3 regions of the Rhizobium hidalgonense genome follow, and region 3 is predicted to be linked to each of the others. Evidence: predicted binding sites of a transcription regulator. Region 3 holds the regulator's gene; each other region holds the start of a gene.
The links. The regulator PhoB, encoded in region 3, activates phosphate uptake and scavenging genes when phosphate is short. The targets are predictions, from matches to a motif close to TGTCATNNANCTGTCAT.

Region 1: a site for PhoB is predicted at 1,711-1,727, ahead of FFM81_RS05425 (DUF1045 domain-containing protein). Genes of this name have one in related genera too.
Region 2: a site for PhoB is predicted at 2,665-2,681, ahead of ppk2 (polyphosphate kinase 2). Genes of this name have one in related genera too.

The regions. Positions count from the first base shown of each region.
Region 1 is NZ_CP054027.1:1,163,829-1,168,603, reverse strand. It holds gene puuE (allantoinase PuuE) at 1-814, opposite strand, end outside; gene FFM81_RS05425 (DUF1045 domain-containing protein) at 928-1,635, opposite strand; gene FFM81_RS05420 (NAD(P)/FAD-dependent oxidoreductase) at 1,750-2,928, opposite strand; gene mnmC2 (tRNA (5-methylaminomethyl-2-thiouridine)(34)-methyltransferase MnmC2) at 2,927-3,646, shown strand; gene FFM81_RS05410 (response regulator) at 3,683-4,775, opposite strand, start outside.
Region 2 is NZ_CP054028.1:156,642-161,416, reverse strand. It holds gene FFM81_RS22060 (ABC transporter ATP-binding protein) at 1-879, shown strand, start outside; gene FFM81_RS22055 (GMC oxidoreductase) at 963-2,615, shown strand; gene ppk2 (polyphosphate kinase 2) at 2,723-3,637, shown strand; gene FFM81_RS22045 (hypothetical protein) at 3,757-3,948, shown strand; gene FFM81_RS22040 (aldo/keto reductase family oxidoreductase) at 4,065-4,775, opposite strand, start outside.
Region 3 is NZ_CP054027.1:3,790,331-3,795,105, reverse strand. It holds gene pstB (phosphate ABC transporter ATP-binding protein PstB) at 1-777, shown strand, start outside; gene phoU (phosphate signaling complex protein PhoU) at 822-1,535, shown strand; gene phoB (phosphate regulon transcriptional regulator PhoB) at 1,672-2,355, shown strand; gene FFM81_RS18415 (GcrA family cell cycle regulator) at 2,715-3,248, opposite strand; gene FFM81_RS18410 (aspartate aminotransferase family protein) at 3,675-4,775, shown strand, end outside.

The DNA.
Region 1 (4,775 bases), 1.7 Mb from region 3:
CTGCCGCCCGGCCGGGGCGCCCGACGAGACGGCAGTGCAGGCCGATCGACATCATCTTCGGGCTGCCGTCCTTGCCTTCGTCGTAAAGCGTATCGAAGGCGTCCTTGAGATAGGTGAAGAACTGATCGCCGGTGTTGAAACCCTGCGGCGTGGCAAAACGCATGTCGTTGGTTTCCAGCGTATAGGGAATGATCAGGAAAGGCTTCCCGTCGACGCCCTTGACCCAGAAAGGCAGGTCGTCGGCATAGGAATCGGAGGAGTAGAGAAAGCCGCCCTCCTCCTGCACCAGCCGCAGCGTATTGTCGGAAGGCTTGCCCTGATACATGCCATAGGGCCGCTCGCCGGTGAGTTCGGTATGCAGACGCACAGCTTCGAGGATGTGCTTGCGTTCCAGTTCTTCGGGAAAATCCTTGTATTCCAGCCAGCGGTAACCGTGGCTGGCGATTTCCCAACCGGCTTCCTTCATAGCGGCGACCGCCTCGGGATTGCGGGCCATCGCCAGTGTCACGCCATAGACGGTCGCCTGCACCTTGAGACCGGTGAACATCCGCCAGAGCCGCCAGAAACCGGCGCGCGAACCATATTCATAGATCGATTCCATGTTGAGGTTGCGCTGCCCCGGCCAGGCGGCCGCGCCGACGATCTCCGACAGCAGGTTTTCGGAGGCCGGGTCGCCTTCGAGGATGCAGCTTTCGCCGCCCTCCTCGTAGTTGATGACGAATTGCACGGCGATGCGCGCCTCGCCCGGCCATTTCGGATCGGGCGTCTGGCGCCCATAGCCGACCAGATTGCGCGGATAAGTCTCGGATACCATCAAATCACCTTCTGAAAAGACGGAGAACGGTAGCATCCGCAGCCGGAATGTCGAGACGGAAACTGCGCAGCGGAATTTTATCCTTTGTGCGCAATAAGTTAGCTCATCTGAAGTCAAGCGATCTTGCGGGCGCTGACCTTGCCCATGGGATGCAGCGAATGAACCCGGAAAGGTCCGCCGGTGCCTTCCTCGATCATCAGCGCGACATTCGAAACCATGACCGGTTCCCTGAGCACGGGCTCGAAAATCGTCCGCAGCGCCGGCTCGATGCGCGGCATGTCGATCGCGTTGACCGGGCCCGTCACCGGCATATGGAAGCGGAACTCCTCCATAACGTAAGGATTGCCCCAGCGATGCAGGTTTGAGAACTGCGCCGCCGACAAACCATCCGGATCGCTGCGTTCGATGTCGGCCTCGCTGAGCGGCGCGCGGAAACGGTCGAATTCCTGCACGATCACCGAGGCGAGATATTGGATCTGCTCGCAGGGAACGTGCGGCAACAGACTGTAGAAATTGCCGAGCCGGGCGACTTCGAGGCGCGGAATCTGGAAGGGAAGGACCGTTCCGGAAAAACGCATGAGATCGCGCAGGAGTTGCGATTCGGACAGATCCGACGACAGGTGGAACGGTGCCTTCAAAACGCCGTGAAATCCATAGCGTCGCGGCACGGCCGTATGGAAGGCGATCTCATGAATGCCCAGACCACGAACTGCCGGAGGCTCCAGCATATCACCTGAAAATGCGTTTCGGCCAAGCCAATGGGCGGCCATGAGCGATAGCGGGTCGCTCGCCGGAGGCGTGAAGCAAATGGCATAGCGCATGCGATTTCCTCCATCAGGAAAAGCAGCGCCAGTGATTTCAGGCGCTGTCGATGCGCAAGCAAATAGGTGATTTGCATGACAGAATAACGAAACGAAGCTGCAACGAATTCACGTTTAACGTGAAGCCGCCGCGATATGGCCTGATATCGCGAAGCTCTCCGGCAGCAAAAATCCGCAATCTGCATCGCTGGCGATACAAACCGCCGCCTCTGCCAGCCGATGGGCGAGCCCGAAGCTGACCTTGAAGCCGCCGGTCAGTGCGATCAGGCGTTGGTGATCGGGATGGCGGCCGATCATCGGATCGCGGTCGATCGCCTTCGGGCGAAGCCCGGCCCAGCGCTCGACAACAGGCGCGTCGAGAAGGATTGGCACGATGCGGCGCGCCATCTCGATCAGTGTCTCGAGTTGGGCATCGGTCGACGTGGGATCGTCGAAACGGTTCTCGCTGGTGCTGCCGACCGCCACATGCCCGCCCTCGTGCGCAACGACATAGAGCCCGTCGAGAAAGATCGTCGGCAGCGCCGGGTCGAGGTCGGCTTTCAGCAACGCCGCCTGTCCCTTGACCGGCTGGCCGAGCGGTCGCTTCAGCCCCGGCGTCAGGCCCTGCAGCAACGGAAAGGACTGATGGCCGGCAGCCAGGATGCAATGCCCGAACCCAATGCTTTCACCGTTTATCTCGGCCATGCCGCGATCGGGATCAAGGCCGACAACCGATGCATGTTCCAGAATACGCACATGTTTTGCCTGCCTCAGGAAGGCGACGAGCGCCGCAATCAGCAAGCGGGGCGCAACACGACCGGCGAGCGTGTCGTGCACGAAGCCGCTCTCGCCGGCAGAGGGGTCGATCCAGCCGCTGACCGGCGGGCCGTCGAGCACATGCCAGTGGAAGTGGCGGTCGCCGGCTTGCCAATGGCGTTCGGCGTCCTCGCAATGGCCGCGTGCGATTTTGTTGAGATGCGGCTTCGGCAGCGGGATCAGTCGGCCCGAACGGCGATAGCCGGCGGAAAGCCCGGTCGCCGTTTCAAGCATGGCGATTTCGGCTTCGAGCGATACCAATGCATCGAACTGAAACTGCTTCTTCTCGGACCACCGGTCAGGCATATGCGGCATCAGCGCGCCGAGCAGGCCGCCGCTCGCTCCACCGCCGAATCTGCCGGCATCCGCAATCAGGGTATCGATGCCGCGGCGCTCGGCATGAACGGCTGCCCAGAGGCCCATGATGCCGCCGCCGACGATCAGCAGTCCTGAGGATGATTGACCTGAGACCGGCTGAGGATTATCGGCTTTTCCCATGACAGACGTGAACCCCGATCAGATTGGCGCGGGCGCGCCGCAGCCACTCGAATGGCGCGACGGCGATATGCCCTATTCCACCGCCTTTGGCGATCATTTTTACTGCCAGACCGATGGGCGGGTGGAATGCAGCCACGTTTTTCTCGCCGGCAACGGTTTATCCGAACGCTGGAACGGCCGGCATAAATTCGTCATCGGTGAACTCGGCTTCGGCACCGGCCTGAACTTCGCCGAGACCTGGCGGCAATGGAAGCTGCACCGCGCGGCTGGCCAGCATCTGCATTTCATCTCTTTCGAACTCCACCCGATGCGCGGCGAAGAAATCGGCCGGGCGCTCTCGCACTGGCCGGAGATCGATGCCGAGCGCGAGGCGCTAACAGCAGCCTGGCCGCAAACGCCTGCCGATACCGTCTCGCTTGATCTCGACGCCCAGACCAGGCTCAGCGTCGTCTGCGGCCGAGCACTTGACGGCGTTGCAGCCGCAAGGCCCGGCTTCGACGCCTGGTATCTCGACGGTTTTGCCCCATCGCGCAACAGCGACATGTGGTCGGAGGAACTGATGCGCCAGGTCGCCGAAAAGACTGTGACGGGCGGAACCTTCGCCACTTATGCCGCGGCCGGCTTCGTGCGCCGCAATCTCATCGCCGCGGGTTTTGCAGTCGAGCGCCGCCAGGGCTTTGCCGGCAAACGCGAAATGCTCTGCGGCACAAAGCGCTGACGCTCGACACCACCATCGCTGCCGAATTATCCCCAATCAGTAGCTCGTACGCCCCGGCTGCTGTTCGTCCTTGCCGAGCCACTGCCGGATCTTTTCTTCCAGCAATTCCGGGCTGATCGGCTTCGACATATAGTCGTCCATGCCGGCGTCGAGGCAGAGCTCGCGATCGCTTTCGAGCGCATGGGCGGTGACGCCGATGATCGGCACGCGGTGCCCCTGCCCCTTTTCCCGTTCGCGGATCGTCTGGGTCGCCTGATGGCCGTTCATGACGGGCATCGACACGTCCATCATGATGATGCGCGGCGTATGCCGCTCCCAGGCGGCGACCGCCTCCTCGCCATTTGCGACGACGAGGAAGGAAAGGCCGGTTCCCTGCAGGATCTGGTTGAAGACGATCTGGTTGACCTCATTGTCTTCGGCGACCAGCACATCGACGAATTCGGCCGCCCGCTGCTGCGGCGCAGGCGCAGGAGGCGGTACGGGTGCGGCCGCTTGCGCCTGCAACCGGGCAATCTCGGCTTCCGAAGCCTGCTTGACGCGGCTGGCGCGCACCACTTCGACGACGGTATTGCGCAGCACGTTGGCGCGCGCCGGTTTCATCAGATGCGCTTGGCCGTTCAGCGCCGCGAATTCCTTTTCCGTCCCCGAAATATCCATCGACGTCAGGAAAATGATCGGCAGCTCGGCAAAGCGGCGATCGGCACGCAGCCGGCGCGCGACGTCGGCGCCGTTCATATCAGGCATGTGATAGTCGAGCACGACGGCATCGACGGTGATACCGAGATCGGCCGCCGCCTCCAGGATCGCAAGACCTGTGCCGCCCCCCTCGGCGGCAACGCCGTCGAATCCCCAGAGCGAAAGCTGTTCGGTCAAGATGCGCCGGTTCACGTCATTGTCGTCGACGACGAGAATGCGCGCCCCCTGCACGTTGATCGGCAGCGGCTTCGGCTCGAGCCGGGCCGCAGCCACCGCAAACGGCAGGTTGACGGTGAAGACCGAGCCCTTGCCCCATTCACTCTCGACGTTGAGATAACCGCCGAAAAGGTCGACGAGCCCGGCGGTGATCGCCAGCCCGAGGCCCGTTCCCTCATGCCGCCGGGTCGAGGAGGCATCGACCTGCGAGAACTTG
Region 2 (4,775 bases), on a different replicon from region 3:
AGCTGGGAGGAGCCGAAGGACCGCGGCATCGGCATGGTCTTCCAGTCCTACGCCCTCTATCCCCGCATGTCGGTCCGCAAGAACCTCTCCTTCGGGCTTCGCGTCGCCGGTCTGCCGAAGGCCGAAATCGAGGCCCGTGTTGCCCGCACCGCGGCGCTCCTCCAGCTCGACAGGCTGCTCGACCGGCGCCCCGCCGAACTATCGGGCGGCCAGCGCCAGCGCGTCGCCATTGGCCGGGCGCTGGTGCGCGAAGTCGATGTCTTTCTCTTCGACGAACCCCTGTCGAACCTCGATGCCAAGCTGCGCAATGAATTGCGGGTCGAGATTAAGAAGCTGCACCAGCGCCTCGGAAATACGATGATCTATGTCACCCACGACCAGGTCGAGGCCCTGACGCTGGCCGATCGGATTGCCATCATGCGCGACGGCGTGATCCAGCAGCTCGCCTCGCCGGCGGAGATCTATCGCCGCCCGGCCAATCTCTTCGTTGCCGGGTTCATCGGCGCTCCGGCAATGAATTTCATCGAGGGTCAGATCGAGCGCGGCCGCGGATCGGCGGTTTTCCGAAGCCGTGAGCTTATCGTCGATCTCCGCGGCTATTCCTTCAGCCAGGCAGCGGCAGAAGGACCTGCCACACTCGGCTTTCGCCCTGAGCATCTTGTGCTCGACGGTGCATCGAGCGGCCTGCCGACCATTCCAGGCCGCGTTTCCGTCGTCGAGCCGATGGGTTCGGACGCCGTCGTCTGGTTCGATTGGGCCGATCAAAGCCTCTCGCTCCGGCTGATGGGCGACGTCGCTCTTGAGCCCGGCGATCCTCTCGCGCCCGGGCTCGATATCGCCAAAGCGTCGCTCTTCGGCGCCGATGGATCGCGGCTCTGATGCGCGGTCCCTTTGTTTCCCGCAGTTCCGAATGCGTTTTGCACTGCTTTGAGGAATTGCCCCAGGACAGGATTTGAAAAGACATGTCTGAGATTGTCTATGATGCGCTGGTGATCGGCTCCGGCGCGGCGGGTTCCTTCGCGGTTAGGGAATTGACGGAACAGGGGCTGTCGGTGCTGCTGCTGGAGGCCGGCCCTGCCGTCGGGCCGAAGGATTTCGACCCCGCGCGCAAGAAGGCGCCGGCAAGCAGCATCAATATCTGGGAGCGCGCGCGGGCCACCCTCAAGGGTCAACCGATCCAGGCGCGCGCAGCGTTTTTTACCGAGCGCTTCAGCCATTTTTTCGTCAACGACCGCAAGAACCCCTATACGACGCCGAAGGGCGAACCGTTCCTGTGGATCCGCGGCCGCCAGGGCGGCGGGCGCCTGCACAGTTTCGGCCGCGTGCTGCTGCGTTGGACCGACGACGATTTCAAGATCCGGTCGCGCACGGGAAAGGGCGTCGACTGGCCGGTCTCATATGACGAACTGACGCCGTTCTACGACGAGGTCGAGACTTATCTTGAGCTCTACGGCAACAAGGACGATGTGACCACCCTGCCGGACGGGGTCTATGCGAAGCCGGCAAACCTGACGCCGGCCGAACAGATCTTCAAGCAGGCTGTGGAAAGCCGCTGGCCGGAAAGACACGTCGTCTCCTGGCGCTATATCGCGCCGGACGCTGACCGCATGCCGCGACCGTTGCGCGATGCCAAGGCGACCGGCCGGCTGACGATCCGCTACGACGCCGTCGTCCGCCGCATCACCACGGACGAGAAAACCGGCCGCGCCACCGGCGCGGAATTCATCGATCGCAACACCGGCGAGCTATCGACCGCGCGTGCCGCCACGGTGGTTCTCTCCGCGTCGCCGATTGAGAGCGTGCGGCTGCTCCTGAATTCGGCTTCGGCAAGACATCCAGGCGGGCTCGGCAACAGCTCGGGCGCCCTCGGACGTTATTTCATGGACCAGCTTCCCTGTCTTGCCTTCGGATCCTTTTCGAAGGCGAAGGGCTGGGCGCACGACGAATCTGCCCCGACCGATCCGTTCTACAATCCGTCGGGCGGCATCTTCATCCCGCGCTTCGGCGAGGGTGACACGGCCCGCGGCGATTTCGACTACCAGGGCAGCGTCGGCCGGGCGCCGGTATCCGGGGAGACCGATGCGCGTCTCGCCTTCTTCGGCTTCGGCCGCATGCTGCCCTATGCCGACAATCGCATCACCCTCGATGGCAAGCGTCGGGATGCCTGGAATATTCCCGTGCCGCACATTCGCTGTGTCATGCAGGCGGAGGAGCAGGCGCTGCTTGCCCGGCAGGAGGAGACGCTGATCGCGATGATCAGGGAGGTCGGCGGCGAGCTCGAATTCATCGGCTCGCCCACCGGCCTCAAGGAGATGGGCAAGGGCGCCTTCCCCGAGGCTGATGCCTTCAGCCGCTTCATGTTCCGCAAATGGTTCCGCAAGACCATGTGCATGGGTGCGGCGATCCATGAAACCGGCGGTGCGCGCATGGGCGAGACCCCGCAGGCGTCGGTGCTCAACCCCTATAACCAGGTCTGGGACGCTCCGAACCTTATCGTTACCGACGCCAGCGCCTTCCCCGGCAGCGGCATCGCCGGCACGACGCTTACCGTCATGGCCCTGACGATCCGCGCCTGCCGGAACCTTGTCGACCAATACCGGACGGGGCAGCTATAGGCGTGGGAACGAGAGACGCGACTAATCCGTTTCAGCTTCGATCAGTGGTCGTCATATAACCTTCGCACTGACATGCTCCTGTCAACGAAAGCAGGAAGGAAAAGCCTATGTCGCAAACACATCAGGACCAACTCAGCCGGATCAAGGCCGAGATCGCCGACAGCTTCGATGAGGAGCTGGAAATGCAGATGGAGGAGGACCGGCTGGACGATCTGGTCGCCGAAGGAATGTCGGAACCGGCCGAGCAGACCCTCGAGCGAAAGATCTATTTCCGGGAACTCTTCCGGCTGCAGCACGAGTTGGTGCGGCTGCAAGATTGGGTTCAGCATAAGAAGCTGAAGGTGGTGGTGCTGTTCGAGGGCCGGGATTCGGCTGGCAAGGGCGGCGTGATCAAGCGCGTGACCCAGCGGCTCAATCCGCGGGTCTGCCGGACGGTGGCCCTGCCTGCGCCTACCGAGCGGGAACGCCATCAATGGTATTTCCAGCGTTATGTCCCGCATCTTCCCACAGCTGGCGAAATGGTGCTCTTCGACCGAAGCTGGTACAACCGCGCCGGCGTCGAGCGCGTGATGGGCTTCTGCTCCCCGGAAGAGCTCGACGAATTCTTCCGTTCGGTGCCTGAATTCGAACGCATGTTGGTCCGTTCCGGAATCGTTTTGATCAAATACTGGTTTTCGATCACCGATGAGGAGCAGGAATTCCGCTTCAAGATGCGCATCCACGATCCGCTGAAGCAATGGAAGCTTTCACCAATGGATATGGAAAGCCGTGTCCATTGGGAGGAATATACCAAGGCCAAGGAAGAAATGCTGGCGCGCACGCACACCAAGGAAGCGCCTTGGTGGGTGGTACAGGCAGTGGACAAGAAACGGGCGCGGCTGAACTGCATCGCCCACCTTCTTGAGCAGATTCCCTATGAGGATGTGCCGAAGCCGGATATCCAGCTGCCGGATCGCATCCGTCATGCCGATTACAACAGGGCGCCGGTCCCCGCTGAAATGCTCGTGCCGGAGCGATACTGAAAGCGCGGTCGTGGCCGATCCCTCTGGACCGTTTCCCAGCCGACACTAGGTTAGCTTGGAGAAATGAGACTTCGGACGTGGCGTTTGCGCTGAAAGACTGAGGTGACAGGAGGCTGGTTATGACGCGCTTTGCGAAACTGATCGTCCAGGAGGTTGCTCTGTCGGCGGTTCTGGCGGTCGGCACCGTCATCGGCATTCCAAAGCTGGCCGATCCGAATGCGATTGCCAATTATCCATTGGCAATCGTGGTTTTTCTGGCGATGTCATTGGCTCTCGTGGCCTATGAGCTTCTCACAAGGAAGCCATCCTGATTTATCGTCCGGCTTGAAAGCGTTAGAATTTTTCAACGGCCGGAAGGCACGTATCCAAGGTTATGATCGGTTTCGTCCAGCCGCGCCGGAGAAGATAGCGCACGCTCACATGGCTGTCAGGCGGCGATGTCAGCCATGCTGTTCAATTTTTCGACAGCATCATCCGGCAGCACCAGCTCGGCAGCTGCGAGGTTTTCCCTGAGATGACTGAGCGACGAGGTGCCGGGGATCAGCAGGATGTTCGGCGCGCGACGCAGCAGCCAGGCGAGTGCAACCTGCATGGGCGTGGCAGTAAGGCGTGCGGCGAGATCGGACAGGGTGGAGGATTGCAGCGGGGTGAAGCCGCCGAGCGGGAAGAATGGCACATAAGCGGTGCCCTCCCGGATAAGATCGTCAATCAGGCGATCGTCAGCCCGATGCACAAGATTGTATTGGTTCTGCACGCAGACGATTTCGGTGATCCCGCGACCTTCGACGATCTGCTTCGATGTGGCGTTGCTTAAGCCAACATGGCGTACCAGGCCTTGCCGCTGCAAATCGGCAAGCACCGTCAGCGGCGCTTCGATCGACCCTTCGGCAGGGCCATGCAGGTCGAACGCAATCCTGAAGTTGACAACGTCAAGCACGTCGAGGCCGAGATTGCGGAGGTTGTCGTGTACCGCCGCCGTCAACTCTTCACGCGAGAAGGCCGGAATCCAGGATCCGTCCGTGCCGCGGCGCGCGCCGATCTTGGTGACGATGACAAGGTCGTCGCGATAGGGATGGAGCGCTTCACGAATGATCTGGTTGGTGACGTGCGGACCATAAAAATCGCTTGTGTCGATGTG
Region 3 (4,775 bases):
GATCAGAAGATGAGCACCGTTCCTTATAAGATGATCGGCCAGGACGTCTCGGTTTACTACGGCGAGAAGCGCGCGCTTTTCGATGTAAACCTGAACATCCGCGAAAACACCGTCACGGCGCTGATCGGTCCGTCCGGCTGCGGCAAGTCGACCTTCCTGCGCAGCCTCAACCGCATGAACGACACGATCGACGGCTGCCGTGTCGCCGGCAAGATCACCCTCGACGGCGACGACATCTATGATCCGGATATCGACGTCGTCGAACTTCGCGCCCGCGTCGGCATGGTCTTCCAGAAGCCGAACCCGTTCCCGAAGACAATCTATGAAAACGTCTCCTACGGCCCGCGCATCCATGGCCTTGCCAAGTCGAAGGCCGATCTCGACCAGATCGTCGAGACCAGCCTACAGCGCGCCGGTCTCTGGAACGAAGTCAAGGACCGCGTGCATGAATCCGGCACCGGCCTGTCGGGCGGTCAGCAGCAGCGCCTCTGCATTGCGCGTGCCGTCGCCGTCAGCCCCGAAGTCATCCTGATGGACGAGCCCTGCTCGGCGCTTGACCCGATTGCCACCGCCAAGGTCGAGGAACTGATCCACGAATTGCGCGAGAACTACACGATCGTCATCGTCACCCACTCCATGCAGCAGGCCGCGCGCGTCTCGCAGCGCACCGCCATGTTCCACCTCGGCAATCTCGTCGAGGAGAACGACACCGACAAGATGTTCACCAATCCCGACGATCCGCGCACCCAGGACTACATCATGGGCCGCTTCGGCTGATTTTGGCGATACGAAGCTTTCCGTTATTCGAAGGACAAAGCCCCATGGCATCGACACATATCTATTCTGCCTATGATGATGATCTGAAGTTCCTGTCCAGGCGGATTTCCGAAATGGGCGGCCTGGCCGAGCAGATGGTTGCCGAATCCGTCCGGGCGCTGGTCAACGGCGACACGGCGCTGGCGCAGAAGGTCATCTCCGACGATGTGATCCTCGATCACGCCGAACGCGAAATCGGCGACAAGGCGATCGTTACCATCGCCCGCCGTCAGCCGATGGCCGCCGATCTGCGGGAAATCATGGGTTCGATCCGCATTGCCGCCGATCTCGAACGGGTCGGCGACCTTGGCAAGAACACCGCCAAGCGCGTCATCGCCGTCCAAAGCACCGGCGTTCCCCGCAAGCTCGCCCGCGGCCTTGAGCATCTGTCCGAGCTGGCGCTCGTCCAACTCAAAGAAGTGCTCGACGTCTACACGACGCGCGCCGCCGACAAGGCCAGTGCGATCCGCGAGCGCGACAACGAGATCGACGCAATGTACACTTCGCTGTTTCGCGAGCTCTTGACCTACATGATGGAAGATCCGCGCAATATCACCAGCTGTACGCATCTTCTCTTCTGCGCCAAGAACATCGAGCGCATCGGCGATCACGCCACCAACATCGCCGAGACGATCTATTACATGGCAACCGGCGCCCAGCCGGAAGGCGACCGTCCGAAGGACGACAGCGCCAACACCGTTGGTGCAGTCACGGAATAACCGTCCGCACCCGTCAATTGCGCGCGCGCCCATGTGGGGCGCGCAAAGAGGTCGCAGCCACTTTTCTGATTTTGCGCAGGATGCATTGCTTAAATCATCCCCGGTTTAAGGATCATGCGCGAGGAGACCAATACGCATGATCCCGAGAGTTGCAGTAGTTGAAGACGAGGAGGCGCTCAGCGTGCTTCTTCGCTACAATCTCGAAGCGGAAGGCTTCGAGGTCGATACCATCCTTCGTGGCGACGAGGCCGAAATCAGGCTTCAGGAACGCACGCCCGACCTTCTCATCCTCGATTGGATGCTGCCCGGCGTCTCCGGCATCGAGCTCTGCCGGCGCCTGCGCATGCGGCCGGAAACCGAGCGCCTGCCGATCATCATGCTGACGGCGCGCGGCGAAGAGAGCGAGCGTGTCCGTGGGCTTTCCACAGGAGCCGACGATTACGTCGTCAAGCCCTTTTCGACCCCCGAGCTGGTTGCCCGCGTCAAGGCGATGCTGCGCCGCGCCCGCCCCGAGGTGCTGTCGACGGTATTGAAATGCGGCGATATCGAGCTCGACCGCGAAACCCATCGCGTCCACCGCAAGAGTCGCGAAGTCCGCCTCGGCCCCACCGAATTCCGCCTGCTGGAATTCCTGATGTCGTCGCCGGGCCGGGTCTTCTCCCGCTCGCAGCTCCTGGATGGCGTCTGGGGCCACGACATCTATGTCGACGAACGCACCGTCGACGTCCATGTCGGCCGCCTGCGCAAGGCGCTGAATTTCTCCAACATGCAAGACGTCATCCGCACCGTCCGCGGCGCCGGTTATTCGATGGAAGCCTGAGGCTGAGGGAGTGCGTGGTCGGCGTTCCCGCCTGCACAGCCCTTCCCACGCCCTTTCATCGCACCGGCGCGGCGTATGAGCCGGCACCGCCTTTCCTCCGTCATCCAGGCACCACCTCTCCTCCGTCATCCCAGGGCTTGACCCTGGGATCCATGCGGCTGGCACTGTGAGAAGAGCGATGGCATCCAGCTGCAGGGAAATTATCGAAGCCGAGTGCCTGGTTGTGGATCCCAGGGTCAAGCCCTGGGATGACGGAATGTATGGCTGGCTTTGTTGCCAAACACAAAGGCCGCCTTCCCACTCTACTCATAAAAAAACGGGCCGCGCGGCCCGTTTTTCATGTCCAGCGATGCCGCTTCTCAGCCGGCCCGCGCTGCCGCCCGGCGGCGTTCGTTGATTGGCTGGTAGGCAAGCTTCTGATGATAGCCGCAATAGGGCGAATTGTCGGGGGATTCGCAGCCGCAGAAATGGAAATCGTCCTTCAGCGGATCGCCGACCGGCCACTTGCAGGTGCGTTCGGTCAGTTCCGTCAGGCCGAGGCGGCGCGAGATCGGCACGACCACGTTGCCCTTCGGCACGTACTCCATTTCCTCGACCGTTTCGATCTCGATCTCTTCCTTCAGCATCGTTGCGCCCTGCTGGCGGGTAACGGTGCGGGTGGTGATGCGAGAGGCATAATTCGGTGCGCGCGGCGCCGAGGTATTGCGTTTCGGCGTGCGCGCCGTGGCGGCGGTGCCGCCGGCCTTGGCGCGGCCCGGAAGGCTGAGCCTATGTACTTTACCGATCACAGCGTTTCTGCTGACACCGCCAAGTTGCGCCGCGATCTGGCTGGCGCTCAGTCCTTCGGCCCAAAGCTTCTTGAGTTTCTCGACCCGCTCGTCTGTCCAGTTCATGCCCTGTCTCCACCTTCTGCGTTGGTGATGGCAGAATCCCTCACCGTTGTCCCGGAAGCCTCCGAAACAAGAAACGCTTGATCAATTTTGGTGACTAGTTCCGCCGCATGCAGTCTAGTAATTGAACTTTAACCTAGTGTGAGGCTGACTCCCTGACAAGAGTCGCGGGAATCCGGATGAATCGAATTCGTAGTTTTCCCCAACTTGCTGCCCCGGCGTGGCATTTCTGCAATATTGCCTGTTGAAGACTGAAAATGCCGCTGTACACCCTTGCTGCATACGCTAAGGGCGCAGTTTTGTTGACATTGCAGCGCGAAAAGGAAATAGTGCCGCTGGCCGCCGCAAGGCGGCATTTTTGATTTTTCGGGCCTGGTTTTTTCTTAGCCGGAGTCCGCTGCTGGATAACATCGATAGGAGACTCGCGCCATGGCCGAAGCCGCGCCGCTTTATGACACCTACTCTCGTGCCCCGCTGCGGTTCGAGCGAGGCGAGGGCGTGTGGCTGATCACCGAGAGCGGCGAGCGATATCTCGATTTCGGCGCGGGCGTCGCCGTCACCTCCGTCGGCCACAGCAACCCGCACGTGGTCGCAGCGCTGAAGGAGCAGGCCGACAAGGTCTGGCACCTTTCCAATATCTATGAGATCCCCGGCCAGGAGCGCCTGGCAAAACGGCTGACGGACGCCACCTTCGCCGACAAGGTGTTCTTCACCAATTCCGGCGCCGAGGCGCTCGAATGCGCGATCAAGACGGCGCGCCGCTACCAGTTTTCCAAGGGCCATCCCGAACGCTTCCATATCATCACCTTCGAAGGCGCCTTCCACGGACGCACGCTCGCGACGATCGCCGCCGGCGGCCAGGAGAAATATCTCGAAGGTTTCGGCCCCAAGGCGCCGGGCTTCGACCAGGTGGCGTTCGGCGATATCGAAGCGGTCCGCGCCGCCATCACCGATGCGACGGCGGCCATCCTCATCGAGCCGGTGCAGGGCGAGGGCGGCGTACGCCCGGCCACCCCCGAATTCATGAAGGCGCTTCGCCAGCTCTGCGACGAACACGGCCTGCTGCTGATCCTCGACGAGGTCCAGACCGGCGTCGGCCGCACCGGCAAGCTCTTCGCCCATGAATGGTCGGGCGTGACCCCCGACATCATGGCGGTCGCCAAGGGCATCGGCGGCGGGTTCCCGCTCGGCGCCTGCCTTGCCACGGCGGAAGCCGCCTCCGGCATGAAGGCCGGCACCCATGGCTCGACCTATGGCGGCAATCCGCTGGCCATGGCCGTCGGCGGCGCCGTGCTCGACATCATTCTCGCCGATGGCTTCCTCCAGCAGGTGCGCGACGTCTCGCTCGTCTTCCGCCAGGGCCTCGCTTCGCTGAAGGATCGTTATCCCGATGTGATCGAGGATATCAGGGGCGAGGGGCTTCTGCTCGGCGTCAAGGCCGCCATTCCCTCGGCCGAACTGCTGGAGGCGATCCGCGCCGCCCATCTGCTCGGCGTGCCCGCCGGCGACAACGTCATCCGCCTTCTTCCG